3 regions of the Bradyrhizobium sp. CIR48 genome follow, and region 3 is predicted to be linked to each of the others. Evidence: predicted binding sites of a transcription regulator. Region 3 holds the regulator's gene; each other region holds the start of a gene.
What was found. The regulator LexA, encoded in region 3, represses DNA repair genes until DNA is damaged. The targets are predictions, from matches to a motif close to TGTTCNNNNTGTGTTCNG.
Positions count from the first base shown of each region.

Region 1: a site for LexA is predicted at 1,244-1,261, ahead of GGD66_RS30400 (DUF3072 domain-containing protein). Genes of this name have one in related genera too.
Region 2: a site for LexA is predicted at 1,790-1,807, ahead of GGD66_RS37430 (ribonuclease T2 family protein). Genes of this name have one in related genera too.

Region 1 is NZ_JACIHG010000011.1:155,670-161,432, reverse strand. Features, by position in the region: gene GGD66_RS30410 (hypothetical protein) at 270-632, shown strand; gene GGD66_RS30405 (DUF6496 domain-containing protein) at 645-932, opposite strand; gene GGD66_RS30400 (DUF3072 domain-containing protein) at 1,013-1,207, opposite strand; gene GGD66_RS30395 (hypothetical protein) at 1,323-1,544, shown strand; gene GGD66_RS30390 (hypothetical protein) at 1,565-1,771, shown strand; gene GGD66_RS30385 (hypothetical protein) at 1,883-2,131, opposite strand; gene GGD66_RS30380 (hypothetical protein) at 2,226-2,483, opposite strand; gene GGD66_RS30375 (hypothetical protein) at 2,626-2,847, shown strand; gene GGD66_RS30370 (HWE histidine kinase domain-containing protein) at 2,945-4,432, opposite strand; gene GGD66_RS30365 (HAMP domain-containing protein) at 4,446-5,763, opposite strand, start outside.
Region 2 is NZ_JACIHG010000017.1:75,618-81,380, reverse strand. Features, by position in the region: gene GGD66_RS37450 (ATP-binding protein) at 1-202, shown strand, start outside; gene GGD66_RS37445 (DUF3617 family protein) at 214-744, opposite strand; gene GGD66_RS37440 (hypothetical protein) at 788-1,087, opposite strand; gene GGD66_RS37435 (hypothetical protein) at 1,272-1,733, shown strand; gene GGD66_RS37430 (ribonuclease T2 family protein) at 1,854-2,546, shown strand; gene GGD66_RS37425 (23S rRNA (adenine(2030)-N(6))-methyltransferase RlmJ) at 2,721-3,581, shown strand; gene GGD66_RS37420 (cold-shock protein) at 3,846-4,061, shown strand; gene GGD66_RS37415 (outer membrane protein) at 4,174-4,797, opposite strand; gene uvrC (excinuclease ABC subunit UvrC) at 5,047-5,763, shown strand, end outside.
Region 3 is NZ_JACIHG010000001.1:1,082,421-1,088,183, forward strand. Features, by position in the region: gene glp (gephyrin-like molybdotransferase Glp) at 1-649, shown strand, start outside; gene lexA (transcriptional repressor LexA) at 825-1,526, shown strand; gene GGD66_RS05305 (hypothetical protein) at 2,059-2,493, shown strand; gene GGD66_RS05310 (GAF domain-containing protein) at 2,712-3,653, shown strand; gene GGD66_RS05315 (ComEC/Rec2 family competence protein) at 3,663-5,763, opposite strand, start outside.

The DNA.
Region 1 (5,763 bases), on a different contig from region 3:
CGAACCTCGATCGGCATAGATCAAGAAAGGCGGCCCTCGTGGCCGCCTTTTCCGTTCGGCTTCAGGACTGCCGGGAAGCGATCGATAACATTCTCGTTAACGGCAGCGACGATGACGCGGTTCGTCCGAAAAAGCCGTGTTCGCTCATCAAAGTTCCGAACCGTGCAGGTCGCCGGCGGCAACGATGCCACCGGGACGCAAGCGTGGAACTTCGAACTTGCCGCCGGCTTCTGGAACTGGCCGCTGGTTCGCATTTGATCGGTGCCGACATGGATCGATTGAAGCTCTCGCTGAGGAGTGCGCTGCTCGTGGCGCCATTCGTGCTGTGGGGCGGAGACGCTCTCGGGCGGGACGACGGCCGCTACGCGGATTCACCCCTGAAGCCATGGTTCGACAGTTTGCGCAGCCACCTTGGTCCGTGCTGCTCGGATGCGGATGGCTTTGCCGTCGCCGATCCCGACTGGGAGTCGCATAACGGGCATTATCGCGTGCGTCTCGACGGTGAGTGGATCGAGGTGCCGGACGAAGCCGTCATCACCGAGCCGAACCGGGCCGGCCGCACCATGGTGTGGCCGGTGAAGACCGCGTTCGGGGTTTCGATCCGCTGCTTCATGCCGGGCAGCATGATCTGACGCGGGTCAGCGTCAGCGCTTGCTGGATTTGCGCTTCGACGATTTCCTGCTTGTCTTCTTCGTCGTCCTCTTCTTGGACGTTTTCCTGGAGGTCTTCTTGGCAGCCTTCTTCGGGACCTTCTTGCCCTTCTTGCGTGCCTTCGACAGTCCGATCGCGATCGCCTGCTTGCGACTCTTCACGCGTCCGCCACGGCCTTTGCGACCGCTCTTTGCCGTGCCCTTCTTGTAGCGGCGCATCTCGCTCTCGACATCGCTGCCGGAGCTGCGCGAGTAGCGGCGCTTCTTTGCCTTGCGTGCCATGCATGTTCTCCCTTGGCCGGGGAGAACCATTCGACACGGGCATGGTTCCCGAAGGACGCGGACAGCGTTCCAGGCGCAGCCTAGAAGGAATTCGCCAGCTCGATCTCGGCTTCCAGCACCTGGATGCGACGTGCGGCCTCGCTGAAGGACAGATCGCGCGCATATTGCGCGGGCTGATACGCTTCTTCACTCAGCCGTTTCAGCCTGAGCCCCTGCGTCCGTGTCATCTGCTCGGCAAGGAAAACCCTGGCGTCGTATTTGCCTTGAACCTGCATGTCGCTTCTCCGCTCTGAAATCGTGACTTGACTATATGTTCTTATTTTGTTCTAACAAGCCATGGACAACAGAATTAACGAAATTCGACGTCAAATCAGCGCCTTGAGGGTTGAGATGGCCGGCGTCGAGGCCTCCGTGCGCGATCTCATCAACGGCGACCGCGATTGCGTCCAGCAGGCCTTGGCGCAGATGGATTTGCGCCGGAAGGTCAATTTGCTGATCGGCGAATGGAAGGCTGCCGGCGGCGGCGATGTCCTGCCTGACGTTCGCGACCGGGTGCGCCTTCGTCTCGTGAAGACAGTCGTTAGTCCCGAGCGCGCGAGCACGCGGCGCTGAACCTTTTGGGGGGGGGCGCCATGGAGGAAGACCCGGACACTTACCGGATCTTGAGGTTGCGCGCCGAGATTCTCGAATTGGGCTCTGCCATCCGGCAATTGCAGCGTGCGGGTCTCGACGATGCTGCGGCCCAACTTCTGATCGGACGCAAGCGGGCGCAGCTCGAACAACTCGTGAAGACGAATGCTGCGAGCCGCGCGCTCAACTCTGAAACGCGTCGCCCGTAATGTGCTGACGCGGGCGCTCGACGGTGTGGCGGCTCGATTGCTGATCGGCATCAAGAAAATAGAAAAAGCCCCGCGTCGCGGCGGGGCTTTTGATGTCGTGTCGGCCTGAGCTCACTTGGTATTGCTCATGCCCTTGCTGCTCTGGTTCGTCATGGTGCCGCCCTGGTCCGAGCCGGGACCGGAGCCGCCTTGGCCGGAAGGATCCGCGCCCTTCGAGGCCTTGGTGTTGGCGCCCGTGGTCTGCGAGGACGACATCGATGATCCGTGTTTCGCCTTGTGCGACTTGGCCTGTGCGGCGAGCGGCGCGGCGGCGAGGCCGGTGGCCAACATTGCGGTGAGAACGAGCTTGGCCGTTGTCATGCGGGGAACTCCCTGAGTTAAATTGACGCAGGCAGCCAACCGCCATTTGCCGAAGGAGTTCCCGACAAACGCATCTGTCGCGCGCACGCGCGCTTCAAGATTGCTTGTCCTCAGCGAGGATGAACACGACGCCGGTGAGTGTCGCGCCGATCGCGAACGTCGTCACCAATGTGAGGGCGAAGACGATTACGGCCTGGCTTCCGCCGTGATCGAGCAGCCTGGCGACGGCGGGATTGGACAGGATCAGCGCGAGGCTGAAGGCGAGGCCGAGGGCTGCGCCCATCATCGCATGCGTCATCAGCTTGATGAGGCCGGTGGGAGAGATCAGGTCCGACGACTTTTTTGCGCGCATGGGAACTGCATCCCGAACTGACATGCAAACGCGGACGATATTCACCGGTTCCAAACCCATGAAGGAATTGTCATCACCGGCTTCATCCGACGTTCATGCCGGGCCTGCGAGGATAAGCGTCGGCAAACCGGGAACATTCGATATGGGTAAGGTAGTCTTTCTTTACCGCTCGCTGGCCTATCGCAACGCGGCTGCGGACATGCTGCGCAAGGCCCGCAAACTGCCGCGCGGCGCGGAGCGAAGTGCGGCCCGCCGCTACGCGAGGGCGCTACGCGATCTCGCTCAGACGGAAGCCTGGCTCGAAGGCCGCCTTGCCGAGGAAGCGCGGCCGGCGCGGCAAATCAGGATGGCGGCGTCGGGCTAAAGCATGATCCGGAAAAGTGCGCAGCGGTTTTCCGAAAAGATCATGCTCGAATAACGACCTAAAGCGCGATGACGATTCATCCTGATCGCATCGCGCTTCAGCCCGAGGCGCGTTGCAATTCGGCGGAGCCGGGGGCGTCGAATTTTCCGGGTGCGGTCGTCGCCGTCTTGCGTGTCAGCGGCACCTCGAGGCGGCACAACAGTCCTTCGGCTCGCCAATCGAATTGCGCCTGTCCACCGAGCTGGGACTCGACGCTCGCAAGCAGGCTCCGCGTGCCGAAGCCGCGAGATTTCGGGGTCATGACGAGCGGACCGCCGGACTCTTCCCACCTCAGCGTCAGCAGCTGGTCCTCGACCTGCCAGCCGATCATGAGCCGTCCCGACCTGGTCGAGAGTGCGCCATACTTGGCCGAGTTGGTGAAGAGCTCGTGCAACGCGAGCGCCAGCGTCTGAGCCGTCGCCGGCACCAACTGGACCTCCGGACCCGCCAATACGATCTGGCCGCCGAGCGAATAGGGCGCAAGCTCCTCGTCGATCAGCTTGGAGAGCTCCGCGCCCTGCCAGCTCGACAGCGACAGGATGGTGTGCACGCGCGCCAGCGCGTTGATGCGTCCCTCGACGGCGTTGACATAGGCCTTGACCTCGTCGGCACGGGTGAGACGCACGATGGACTGCGCCAGCGCCAGCGCATTCTTGGCGCGATGATCGACTTCCCGCGCCAGCAGATTCTGCCGTTCCTCGGCTCGCTTGCGTTCGGTGATGTCCACGGTGACACCGCTCACACGCACGACACGACCGCTGTCGTCGACCGTCGCGGCCGCCGTGCCGACGCACCAGCGCACCTCACCGTCGGGCCGCACAATGCGAAACTCGGTCTCATAGGCCCGCGTGCCCTTGTTGAACTCGGCGATCGCCTTGCGCAACTGATCGACGTCGTCGGGATGCAACAGCGCCTGAACGTTGGCCGGATTGACCTCGAAGCTCTCCGGGCCGACGCCAAAGATGCGATATTGCCCCTCGTCCCACATCCAGTCGCCGCTGATCCAGTCCCAATCCCAGGAGCCCATCTTGCCGGCGGCGATCGCCATGCTGCGCCGCTGCTCGCTTTCGCGCAGCTTCGCGGTGGAGTTCTCCAGTTCCGCGGTGCGCGCGCGGACGCGGTCCTCGAGCTCCTGGTTCAGCCGTTCCAGCTCGCGGGTCTTGCGGTACAGCTCGGCAAACACCTTGATCTTGGCGCGGAGCACCTCGGGCACGACCGGAACCGGCACGTAGTCGACCGCGCCCATCTCGTAGCCGCGCAACCGGTCGATGTCGCTGACCTGGATGGCGGAGATGAAGATCATCGCGGTCTTCTGGAAGCGCGGATGCTCGCGGATCATCGCGGCGAGCTCGAAGCCGTCGAGCTCGGGCATGCAGACGTCGACCAGGATCACCGCGATCTCGGTCTTGAGCAGCACCTCCAGCGCCTCGCGTCCGGACGAAGCGATCACGAGGTTCTCGCCGAGTTCCTTCAGGATCACCTCATAGGCGAGCAGCTTGGCCGGCTGGTCGTCGACGAGCAGGATGTTGACCTTTTCGTGGTCCATTCGCGGGCCCAACTCAGCGGTGCAGCCACATGCGGATCGCAAGCAGCAATTGATCGGTGTTGACGGGTTTGGCGAGGTAATCGGACGCGCCGGCTTCGAGGCATTTTTCCCGGTCACCCTTCATCGCCTTGGCGGTCAGCGCGATGATCGGAAGGCGGGCGAAGGCCGGGTTTTCGCGAATGACGCCGATGGTCTGGTAGCCATCCATCTGCGGCATCATGATGTCCATCAGAACGATGGCGATCTCCGGATTGGATTCGACCAGGGTGACGGCTTCACTGCCGGTCGTGGCAGTCAGCACCTTCATGCCGCGCCGTTCCAGCACGCTCGACAGCGCGAAGATGTTGCGGGCGTCGTCGTCGACGAGAAGCGCGGTCTTGCCGATCAAATCCTCGTCGGAACTGTTCAGCTTCTCCAGCATGCGCTGCTTCTCGACCGGAAGCTCCGTGATCACGCGGTGCAGGAACAGCGCGGTCTCGTCGAGCAGGCGCTCGGGCGATTCCACGCCCTTGACCACGATGCTGCGCGCCATGGTGTGGAGTTCCGCATCCTCCTCCGCCGAAAGCTCGCGGCCGGTGAAGACCACGACCGGAACGTTCGACAGCGCCTCGTCGTTGCGGATCTGGTCCAGTACCTCGAAGCCGCTCATGTCGGGCAGCCGGAGGTCGAGCACCACGCAGTCGCAGGGCGCCTCGCGCAGCGTCGAGAGCGCGCCGGCGCCGGTGTCGGTCGTCACGATCTCGATGTCGTCGTGGTGCAGCAGCTCGCGGATCGAAAGCTGCTCGGCCTCGTTGTCTTCGACGATCAGGAGCCGCTTGCGCCTGGGACGCGCATATTCCTTGATCTGCGTCAGCGCCGCCGAGACGCCCTCGGTCGTCGTCGGCTTGTTGACGAAGGAGAACGCGCCACGGGCCAGCGCATGCTGGCGGTCCTCGTCGAGCGTGATGATCTGCACGGGGATGTGGCGCGTCAGAGGATTGTGCTTGAGCTGGCTCAGCACGGTCCAGCCGAGCATGTCAGGCAGGAACACGTCGAGCGAGACTGCTCTCGGCTGGTACTGCTTGGCAAGCTCCAGCGCCTCGGCGCCGCGGCCGGCGACCAGAACCTTGAATCCCTTGTCGCGCGCGAGGTCGACCAGCACACGTGCATAATGCGGGTCGTCCTCGACGATCAGGAGGATGCTGTCGCCAGGCTCGAGGTTGAGCCGGTCGTCGGGAAGCTGCTCGATGACGCGCTGCTGCTCCGGCGCGGCCGGCTGCAGCGCCGGCGGCTGGTTGTATTGCTGCGGCGCGGGTGCGGCGCGCGGCGCGAGCGTCGGGCCGGAATATTTG
Region 2 (5,763 bases), on a different contig from region 3:
CGGACCCGGCATTCCCGCGCATTTGCGCGAAGAGGTGTTCAAGCCGTTCCTGCGGCTGGACAACGCCCGCAACCAGGATGAAGGCGGCACCGGCCTCGGCCTTGCCATCGCCCGCGACATCGCCCGCTCGCATGGCGGCGACATTACGCTTGGCGACAGCCCGATGGGGGGACTAAGGGCGAGCGTCAGGATACCGGTGTAGCCGCCGTAGCCCTACTTCGGCAGCAGCGCCTTCAGCTTGTCCATGTCGCGCACGTTCATCTTGAAGCCGCCGGGCATCACGATGTCGCCGGGCTTCTGGTCCGGCTTGCAGGACCCGAGCCATTTGGCTTGCAGCGTCATGGTGGTATCGCGCCCCGCAGCGCCGGCGACACCGCCTTGTGCGTGCGAGGAGGTCTTCACCGTATAGGCCGAGTTGAAATCGCCGGTGATCTCGGCATGCGAGGTCGTGCTGACGCCGGCGACGCTGCATTCGGAATCGCTGACATAGCCGGTCGCGGTCTTCTTGATCTCCTGCTTGGCGCAGATCTGCTTGGCCATCGGGGAGACGTTGTTGCTCATCTCCTTGTCGACGGTCTCGTCGGTGCAGTGCTGCATGGTCATCTCGGGCACGGGCGAGCCTGATGTGACCAGCTTCATTTCCCAAAGACCGGCCTTGCGGACCGGCAGGTCGTCGGCGCACGCCACGCTTGCAGACAACGCAAGGCAAAGGGTCGAGCCGAGCAAAGCGAGTTTGCGCGTCATGTGAGAGGCTCCCGGCTGAAAAATGCAGGCCTGCGACAGCGCCTCAATAGAGCGTGCGGATCGGCTGGTCGGCGGCGCCATAAGGCACCCAGCGGCAGGAGAACGAGATGTAGCCGCCCTCATAGGCCTGCACCGCCAGGAATTTCACGACTTTGCCATAGCGCGCGCAGTGATCGACCGCGGCCTGGCGCGCATCGACCTGGGTGGCCATTGAATAGGCGATGATGCCGCCGGTGTCATTGCCCTTGAACGGCGGCACATAGTCAGCGCGCGCCGACTGGCTCGCCATCATACCCGAGACAACCAGGCTGGCGAGAAGACCCGCGGCCGCAATGATTCGCATTCCCGTCACTCCAATTGGCTGGCGGGCAGTTTACGGTGCCGGGAGTAAAGTGGAAAGAACCCAAGCCTGCCAACCACGAAGTTGTGGTCAACTCCTGGCGAAGTGTTGCCGCGCTGCACTTGACCTCCCCCGGCCTTCGCGGCACCGTCCAACCTTCGCAAGACTTTAGCTGTCCGGATTGACCATGCGCGCCCCCTTCCTGAAATTGCTCCGCTATGCCGCCGTGCTCGGCCTCATGTTCGGAGCGATGTCGCTCGGTGAGGCCAGGGCCGCCAATCCGCTGGAGCTGAACTTCTGGCTGAGCGGCCCGCGCTATGACGGCGCCGTCGCCGATTGCGACCGGGCGCTGCCGACCATCGCCACCCAGTTCTGGGAAAAGGAAAGCACGTTCTGGAATTCCTCGTTGAGGATCACCAGCTTCGCCGCCGTTCGCGAGACCGCATTCCGGCCCTGGCAGTCCGACAATATTCCCCGCCGCTATTGCACCGGCGAGGCCATGCTCAATGACGGCAAGGTGCGCAAGGTGCACTTCTCGATCATCGAGGATGGCGGCTTCGCCGGCTATGGCAACGGCGTCGAGTGGTGCGTGGTCGGGCTCGACCGCAACTGGGCCTATAATCCGGCCTGCCGCGCCGCCAAGCCCTGAGCAGGAAGCCCTGATTCGGGTTGCTCGAGGCGCCGAACGGGCGGCCGCTCGAATTTTGTTCTTGAAATGTTCCCATCGCCTGCTAGGCTTCCTCGCACAGTCTAGTTGAGGGGCGTCGCCATGTTTCATTCCAGATTGCATTCGTTTTCCCGTCTCGTGATCTCCCTGACCCTTGCCGCCGGACTGGCCTTGCTCGCCGGTGGCGCGAACGCCCAGGACAAGCGGCAGAACGCGCCCGGCGAATTCGACTTCTATGTGCTGTCGCTGTCGTGGTCGCCCTCGTTCTGCGAGGAGGCCGCCGAGCGTGGCGGCCGGTCGCAGATCCAGTGCAGCGGTCGGCCCTACGCCTTCGTGGTGCATGGGCTGTGGCCACAATATGAGACCGGCTTCCCGGAATATTGCCAGCGGCCCGCACCGCGGCTGAACCGCAGCATCGTCTCCTCGATGCTCGATTTGATGCCGGCGCCGGGCCTGATCTTCAACGAATGGGACAAGCACGGCACCTGCTCGGGCCTCGAGGGCCGCAGCTATTTCGAGACGATCCGCAAGGCGCGCGCTGCGATCAAGATCCCGGCCGAATATCTCGATTTGTCGCAGGCCAAGACCGTGGCACCGGCGGAAGTCGAGGAAGCCTTCATCAAGGCCAATCCGGGGCTGAGCAATGCCGCCGTCTCGGTCACCTGCAACCGGACGCGGCTGTCCGAGGTCCGTATCTGCCTCAGCAAGGACCTGCAATTCCGCGCTTGTGACGAGATCGAACGCCGCACCTGCCGCCGCGATCAGGTGACGATGCCGCCGATCAGGGGCGGATAGGATTTGTTCGCAGTCATTCCGGGGCGCGCGGAGCGCGAACGATGATGCGCATTTGCGCATCTGAGAATCCATCCAGCAGCATGCGCCGTGGCGAAATGGATTCAGGGCTCGATGCCATGCACCGCCCGGAATGACAGCAGTTACTTTCGGCGCGTGATGTCGTAACTCTTCGCCATGAATTACCGCCACGCCTTCCACGCCGGCAACTTCGCCGATGTCATCAAGCACATCGTGCTGGCGCGCATCATCACCTATCTGCAGGACAAGCCGGGGGCGTTCCGCGTCATCGACACCCATGCCGGCGCCGGCCTCTACGATCTCGACAGCGACGAGGCGCGCCGGGGCGGCGAATGGCTGACCGGCATCGCGCGGCTGATGCAGGCGCGCCTCTCGAACGAGACCCTCGCGCTAGTACAACCCTATCTCGATATCGTCCGCGCCTTCAATCCCAAGGGTGAACTCAAGGCCTATCCAGGCTCGCCCTTGATTGCGCGCGGCCTGCTCCGGCCGCAAGATCGGCTCATCGCATGCGAGCTGGAGCCGAAGGCGCGGAAAGCGCTGATCGACGTGCTGCGCCGCGACGAACAGGCCCGCGTGGTCGACCTCGACGGCTGGATGGCGCTGCCGGCTTTCGTGCCGCCGAAGGAGCGGCGCGGCCTCGTGCTGATCGATCCGCCCTTCGAGGCCAAGGACGAGTTCGAGCGGCTGGGCGAAGCCTTCTCCACCGCCTTCGCGAAATGGCCGACCGGCATCTATGTCATTTGGTATCCGGCCAAGAATCGGCGCGCCACCGACACACTGGTTCAAACGGTGGCGCGGCTCGCATCTGCAGCAAAACCGCCGGGAAATTGTCTGCGCCTCGAGTTCAGCGTCGCGCCTCAGCTCGATGGCGGAGCTCTCGCCTCCACCGGGCTCCTGATCGTCAATCCACCCTACACGCTGCAGGGCGAGCTCAAGACGATCCTGCCCGAGCTGGAAATGCCGCTCGGCCAAGGTGGTGCTGCCAGATTCCGATTGGAGGTGCCCAAGCCTTAAAGCCAGCCCGTAACACTCCGGCATTCTTGGGAAAAATATGCAGGAGCGGTAGTCAATCTGCAGAGAACCGTATTATGCTGTTTCCGTGACTGGCTTTACGTTCCGCTTCCGCGAATGGTTGCGGCGGAGTGAAGGCCTAAGAAAGATCCGGCCGGACCATTGAAGTCCGCCCAAGGATGGCCAGCTCCCGGGCTCCGTAGTGCCCCGTCATGTCGTGACGTGAGTCTGCGTCGCGGCGGAGGAGCAATGAGGGGGAGTTTCCCGATGGCCATGACGGGAACGGTCAAGTTTTTCAACGGCGAACGCGGCTACGGTTTCATCAAGCCTGACGACGGCGGCCGCGACGTCTTCGTACATATTACTGCTGTGGAGCGGGCCGGACTGAAGGACCTTGCGGAAGGACAGCGTATTACTTTCGAAGTCGAACCCGACAAGAAGGGGAAGGGACCGAAGGCGGTCAATCTGGTCATCCTCTCCTAGCGGGCCTGACGCACAACATTCGGCGCAATACTTGGCGCAAAAAATACTTGGCAAAAAAATCCCGGCCGCGAGCGGCCGGGAGGTTGTGGTCCGGTATTTTTTTCTTCAGCTATCAGAAGCGATAGTTCACGCCTGCGCGCACAACGCTGGCGCTATAGCCGTTTGACACCCCTGTAATTGCGAACTGTGTCGTCGACAGATCGATGTAGAGATATTCCAGCTTGGCGCTCCAGTTCGGGGCCAGACCGACTTCCGCACCGGCGCCGATGGTCCAGCCGGCGGTGGTGTGCGATTCCGTCCAGCCGAAGGTCTGCGCACGCAGCTCGCCAAAGGCGAGGCCGGCGGTGCCATAGAACAGCACGTTGCTGAAGGCATAGCCGGCGCGGCCGCGCAGGGTGCCGAACCACGGATTGGAGAATTTCCACGGCGCGAAGGTGTCGTCGGCACCGGCGGCCTGGATGTCGCCCTCGACGCCGAACACAAACGGGCCATTCTGGAAGTTGTAGCCGGCCTGCACGCCGCCGACGAAGCCCGACGGCTTCGAGGGGTTGTTGTCCACCGAGCCCCATTCATAGCCGATGTTGCCGCCGAGATAGGGGCCTGCCCAGCTGTACGCGTTGAGCGGCTGGTTGACGGTATAGGGCGCGCGCTGACCGTAAGTCATGTCGGCGGCCTCCGCCGAAGCTGTCCAGCCGGCGGCAACCAACGCGGCTGCGCCCACAACGAGCCTCTTCATCACTTAACTCCAACGCAACTGCCGTCACCGGTGCGGCGCCCGCGCCGCCGCGCGAGGCAACCGCATGGTTACGGAACCACCACTTTTTCGCGTAAGATTTATCGAGAGTTTTAAGTTAAAGGGCTGTTAAGCCGGGTTACCGCGCTGTTAACAGGCTTAAGCAAGCGTTACCGGGAACTGCGCCGCCATCCTGTGCGTGCCGCACGGCCGGAACTTCAAATCGGCACCCCCAGCGCCTAAATTCGCTCCATGGTTCACGATTCCACCGACAATCCGGAAGACCGCGCGCGCAAACCCGTGCGTGGCGCCGTGCCGGACGTCCCAGCCGAAACGCCTCCGGACCTCGATCCCGCCACCAGCGGCGGCGATGACGAGGACGATGCGCGGCTGCCCGATATCCTGGAAGAGAGCGGCGCCGTCGGCGAAGGACCGCTGGCGACTGGCCATGAGGCGATCGAACGCGCGGTCCGGCTCGCCCCGACCTCGCCCGGCGTCTATCGCATGCTCAATGCGAATGCCGACGTGCTCTATGTCGGCAAGGCCAAGAACGTCAAAAAGCGCCTTTCCAACTATGCGCGCCAGAATGCACCGCAGCCGGCCCGCATCCTGCGCATGATCGCGGCCACGGTGACCGTGGAGATCGTCTCGACCAACACCGAGACCGAGGCGCTGCTGCTGGAAGCCAACCTCATCAAGCAGCTGCGGCCGCGCTTCAACGTGCAGCTGCGCGACGACAAATCGTTTCCCTACATCCTGATCACCGGCGACCATTGGGCGCCGCAGATCCTGAAACATCGCGGCGCGCAGAGCCGGCCGGGGCGCTATTTCGGGCCCTTCGCCTCCGCCGGCGCAGTCAACCGCACCATCACGGCGCTGCAGCGCGCCTTCCTGATCCGCTCCTGCACCGATTCCTTCTTCGAGAGCCGCAGCCGGCCCTGCCTGCTCTACCAGATCCGCCGCTGCGCC
Region 3 (5,763 bases):
GGGCTCAACGCCCGGGCACGGCCAGATCGTCTATTCCAACGGCTATGCCCTGCACGCGCTCGCCCGCAGCGAAGGCGCCGAGACCATCGACCTCGGTGTCGCCGCCGATACGCTGGAGGCCACCACCGCCGGCATCCGCCGCGCGCGCGAAAGCGGCGCCGACATCCTGGTCACGACCGGAGGCGCATCGGTCGGCGACCACGATCTGGTCCAGCAGGCGCTCAAGGACGAAGGCATCGCGATGGCGTTCTGGAAGATCGCGATGCGGCCCGGCAAGCCGATGATGCACGGACGGTTAGGGGCAATGGGCGTCATCGGCCTGCCCGGCAATCCCGTGTCGTCCTACGTCTGCGCCTTCCTGTTCATGGTGCCGCTGATTCGCGCGCTGTCGGGCCGTTCGGTGATTCATCATCATCGCGAGCGCGTCGTGCTGGGCCGCGATCTCGGCGCCAACGACCAGCGCGAGGATTATCTGCGCGCGCGCCTGGAAAAGCGCGACGACGGCACGCTCGTTGCCCTTCCCGTCAGCCATCAGGACTCCTCTCTGCTTGCGAATCTTGCTGCAGCACAGGTACTTCTCGTGCGCGCACCGTTTGCGCCGAAGGCCGAGGCCGGCAGCCCCTGCGAGGTGTTGCGGCTCCCCGTCTGAACTGCGCGGCCACACGCATTCCGTGAGTTTCGTTCTGTTCACGGTAAATTAAGCAGTTGCGGAACACATATCGAACATATAGTGTCCGTTCATGATTTGTTTCGAGATGTAGCGGCTTATCGCTGAACTCATCGTCTCGGAATCGAACGACATCAACCGGGGGACTTTGTTCGAGATGTTAACGCGCAAACAATACGAGCTTCTGCGGTTCATCAGCGAGCGCTTGAAGGAAAGCGGCGTGCCGCCGTCCTTCGACGAGATGAAGGATGCGCTCGACCTACGCTCGAAGTCAGGCATCCACCGCCTGATCACCGCGCTCGAGGAGCGCGGCTTCATCCGCCGCCTGCCCAACCGCGCCCGGGCCATCGAAGTGATCAAGCTGCCGGAGCTCCAGGCTGCCGCCGGCAACCGACGCGGCTTCACGCCAAGCGTCATCGAGGGCAATCTCGGCAAGCTACGCGCGAGCTCCAGCCCGTCCGCGGACGAGGGCGAGCGACCCGTTGCGGTGCCCGTGATGGGCCGCATCGCGGCCGGTACTCCGATCGAGGCTTTGCAGACCCGCAGCCACACGATCAGCGTGCCGCCCGACATGCTCGGCTCCGGCGAGCATTACGCGCTCGAAGTGCGCGGTGATTCCATGGTCGAGGCCGGCATCCTCGACGGCGACATGGCGCTGATCCAGCGCAACGAGAGCGCCGATACCGGCGACATCGTGGTGGCACTGATCGACGACGAGGAAGCCACGCTCAAGCGCTTCCGCCGCCGCGGCGCCTCGATCGCGCTGGAGCCCGCCAATGCCGCTTATGAGGTGCGCATCCTGCCGCCGAACCGCGTGAAGATTCAGGGCAAGCTGATCGGGCTTTACCGCAAGTACTGATACCGGAAGTACTCGATACCGAAGTCTTTAGCGCCTCGCGCGCGCCTTCGATCGGCCTCGCCGATCAGAGATTGGAGCGGATAACGGTCCGCTCCGGCTGGATAGTCTTTCTGGTATCGCACAGATTGTCCGGCCCCTCCTCCTTGCGCGACATCCTCGGCAGGCCGCGCGACGCAACATCGCTTCGCGGCCTTTCGAGTTCGAGGGGGACGGCCCAAATGCGCAGCTCGTTTGAGTGCAACCGCAGCAACGCTGATCGCAACATCAGCATCGCAAGCCGTTGCTGCGCAAGCGCATCACTCCGCCGGTCGTTGACAGGCGCGGTTGTCGAGACGCGGCTGCCAAATGCACGGAAGCCGACTTTGTTCCTAACAAATTCGGAAAAGATGGAAAAGATAATGTGATCGGGGCTCGCGGATCCCAGCCGCAGATTTGCCTACAACCGAGCAGACCGTCACGTGCTTCCACTCTGGTAGGGGCCTGCGCCTCCGAAAGAGGTGCGGGTCGCTATCTCTGCATTGAGGAGCACCCGATGTGTGACTACAGCCTGCATGCCGTCGCGACGCGCCCCGCAGAAGTCGGCGAGACGATCGTTACGACAACATTCCGCGGCACCTCGACGCGCGGCTTCGCCTCCGAAGCCGATCTCTCCGTCGCGGTCTGCCTGCTGCCGGGGACGGAGCTCGCCTTCGCCGACGACGTCCGTTACGACAACCGCTGGATCTGGACGCGCACCGTCAACTCCCGCGTCGGCAAGTTCGGCAAGATCGATCCGCACATTCCCGATCGCCATCATGACGCGATCGAATTCCCGGACGGCAAATCCGTGCTGGTGACGCAACTGGTCGAAGGCCAGCGCGCAACCGTGCTGCAACTGCCGGTGACCCAGCCGATCGGCGAGCGCGAGCACAAGCCGCAGATCATCGCCGACAGTCGCCCGACGGTCACACGACTGCCGATCGGCTGACGCCCTCCGCCCGATAGGCCGAGGGCAAGGATTGAAATGCCGTCGCCGGCCGAGGCCGGCGAGCCCGGTGGGTTTTTGTTTCATGAAATTCGATCGGCGAGCGCCGCCGCCTCGCCTCGTCGCCGCACGAAGTTTGAGCCGTGCTGCCTGAATTTTGAACGTCCGCTCCGCAGCCAAATGACCGATGCTGTCGTGGTTTGAGGCGGCGGACACGCTCGATGAAAACCTTCATTCGCGTCGTTGAACTCTGGGTGCCTGACCGGACGCGCATGCGGCTGGAATTCGGCGGCGGCCTCTACGATGAAGGGCTGTCCGCGTTCAAGGCCGTCAGCGAAGAGCTGCACTTCGGATATGACGAGGGGCTTCCAGGCAAGGCCTGGGCCTGCGGCCATCCCGTCATCCTCACGAAATTCGCCAACTCCTATTTCAAGCGAACCGATCAGGCCGTCGCGGCCGGCCTCACCTGCGGCGTGGCGGTGCCGCTGTTTGCAGGCGAATTCCTGCAAGCCGTGATGGTGCTGTTCTGCGGCGACGACGAGGCGCATGTCGGCGCGATCGAGCTCTGGCACAACGATCCTGATCTCTCCCACGAGATGGGCCTCGTCGACGGCTATTACGGCGCGGCGGACATGTTCGAATTCAACTCCCGCCACACCAGGTTTCCTCGCGGCTTCGGCCTGCTCGGACGCACCTGGAAGGCGGGCCTGCCGCTGATCATCAAGGACCTGCACGACGCCAAGAGCTTCCTGCGCTGGGAGGACGCCGCCAAGGTCGGGATCAATCTGGGGGTCGGCGTACCCTACCGAACCGGCACCGACCAGACCTGGGTTTTGACATTCCTCTCGGCGCAGGCAACGCCGATTGCGCGACGCTTCGAGATCTGGGTCCCGAACGAGGCCCGTTCGGCACTGGTCTTTCGCGCCGGCGATTGCAGCGCGCAGACCGACCTTGCCGCACGCTATGCGGACAAATCCATCGCCCGAGGCGAAGGCAGCATCGGCGGCGCCTGGGCCACCGGCATGCCCGCGCTCAACGACGATCTCACCCATGACGGCTCGATCGCCGGGTTCGAGGCCTGCGCAGCCGGGCTGAACCGGATGGTGGCCCTGCCAGTCATCGGCAACGCAAGGCTCGAGGCCGTGCTGGCCTGGTATCTGTAACCGATCGCGTCAATCGTCGGCCTGCAAGTCGGTCTCCGATGGCGTTGCATCGCGGGTGCGGGGAGCCGCCTTCGGCACGAGGCTGCCGTCGAAATCACCTTCGCCGACACCAGCCGGTGACCACGGGCGGTTCGTGCCCCTCGCCCTCACCGCCTGAACCGAAAAGCCGTCGCCGCGCTGCGTCAATGCCAGCGCGCCCTGGCGAGCGAGCCGCTGCCGATCCACTACCATCGCGGCACAATCCGGCGGCGCGGGCCGCGACGTCACCACCAGCGCGGCGCGGCTGCAATCGTCCGCCAACGCGTCGATGCGCGAGGCCAGCGCGACCAGCCGTCCGTCGGCGAGCGGTGTCACGCAGCCGGACTCGTCGCACGACGTGCCGCTCGCCAGCGCGTTACTGCCGGCATCGCGCGGATCGGCGTCGGCAGACAACCACTCCTTCAGCAGGAAATTGTCCTTGCCTGTCCTGATCAGATGCAAACGCCCGTCCGCGCCCCGCACCGCGACGCTCGCGCCGTCCCCGGCGATCAGGATATCGGGCTGCCGCACCGACAGCCCCCAGCCGATGGAAACCAGCAGCACGACGGCACCGCCCCAGCGCAGGGGCGTGCGCAACAGGCCCATCACGATGACCCCCAGGCTCGCTGCGATCAGCGGCGCGATGCCGAAGGCCGGGATGCGGCCGACCGCGCCCGGCAGTGCCGCCACCCAGCGCGAGACCGCGACCATCCAGTCGATCCCGATCCCCATCAGCCACCAAAACACGCCGTCGAGCCCGAACGGCGCTGCGAGCAGGCCCAACAGCCCCGCCGGCATCACCAGCGCAGAGACCACCGGCATCGCGCCGAGGTTGGCGAGCACGCCGTAGGGCGTGACGCGGTGGAAGTGGAAGGCGGCGTAGGGCGTGGTCGCAAGCCCTGCGATCAGCGAGGCCAGGAACAGCATCGCGATCTCGCGGCCGCCCCACAGCGCGATCCGCGCTGTCGCCGAATGATCGGGGGACGCAAACAGGTTCGGCATGCCGATCTGCACCAGCGCAACAAGTCCGAGCGTCGCGGCGAACGACATCTGAAAACTCGGATGCACCAGCGCCTCCGGCGCGACTGCGAGCACGATCAGTGCCGCCACTGCGAGCGTGCGGAAGGTGATGGCGCGGCGATCGACCATCACTGCGATCAGCACCACCGCCGTCATGAAGAACGATCTCTGCGTCGCGACCTCCGCGCCCGACAGCAGCAGATAAAACGCAGCCGCGACCAGCGCTGCGGCCGCCGACCATTTCTTGATGGCAAAGCCGGCCGCAAGTCCCGGGATCAAGGCCAGCAATGCGCGCACCGCGAAGAAGACCACGCCGGCGACGACCGCCATGTGATAGCCGGAGATCGAGAGCACGTGCCCGAGCCCCGAGATGAACATCGCGTCGTTGACCGGCGTGGAAATCGCATCGCGCCGCCCAGTAAGCAGCGCTGTCGCGATCGCGCGGTTATCGCCCTCGAGCGTGGCCCGGATGCGCGCATCGATCGTATCGCGCAGGCCTTGCATGAAGGCGGCATAGCGCAGCCGCAGGCCACCGCCATCGGGCGGGATTGAGGCCGTGATCGCGCCCATCACGAAGCCGGAAGCGCCGATGCCCTGAAAGAACATGTCGCGCGAAAAGTCGTAGCTGCCGGGACGCACCGGCGAGAGCGGCGGCATCAGCCGCGCCTTGAGCTGCACGAAGCTGCCGACCTCGGGCGCAGTGCCGTTGCGCACCGACAGGCGGACTCGCTCCAGCTTGACCTCGCTGCGCTGCGCCTCCATCGCGGTGACGCGCAGCACGAAACGATCGGTGCGCTCGCGGATATCGCGGGCCTCGACGAAACCCGACAGCGACACCGAATAGAGCGGCTTGGCCAGCACGGGATGGGCGATGCGCGCCGTCTTCCAGGTCGCCACGGCAAAGCCGGAAGCGACCGCCGCAATCATGATCGCTGGCGCAAAGAGCCGGCTCCGCCGCAACAGGATCGCGCCAAACGTGAGCGCGATCGCCGTCGCGGCAACGACCCACAGCACTGGCTCATGATCGGCGGCAAAATAAAGGGCGATGCCGCCGCCGAAGGCGACCGGCACC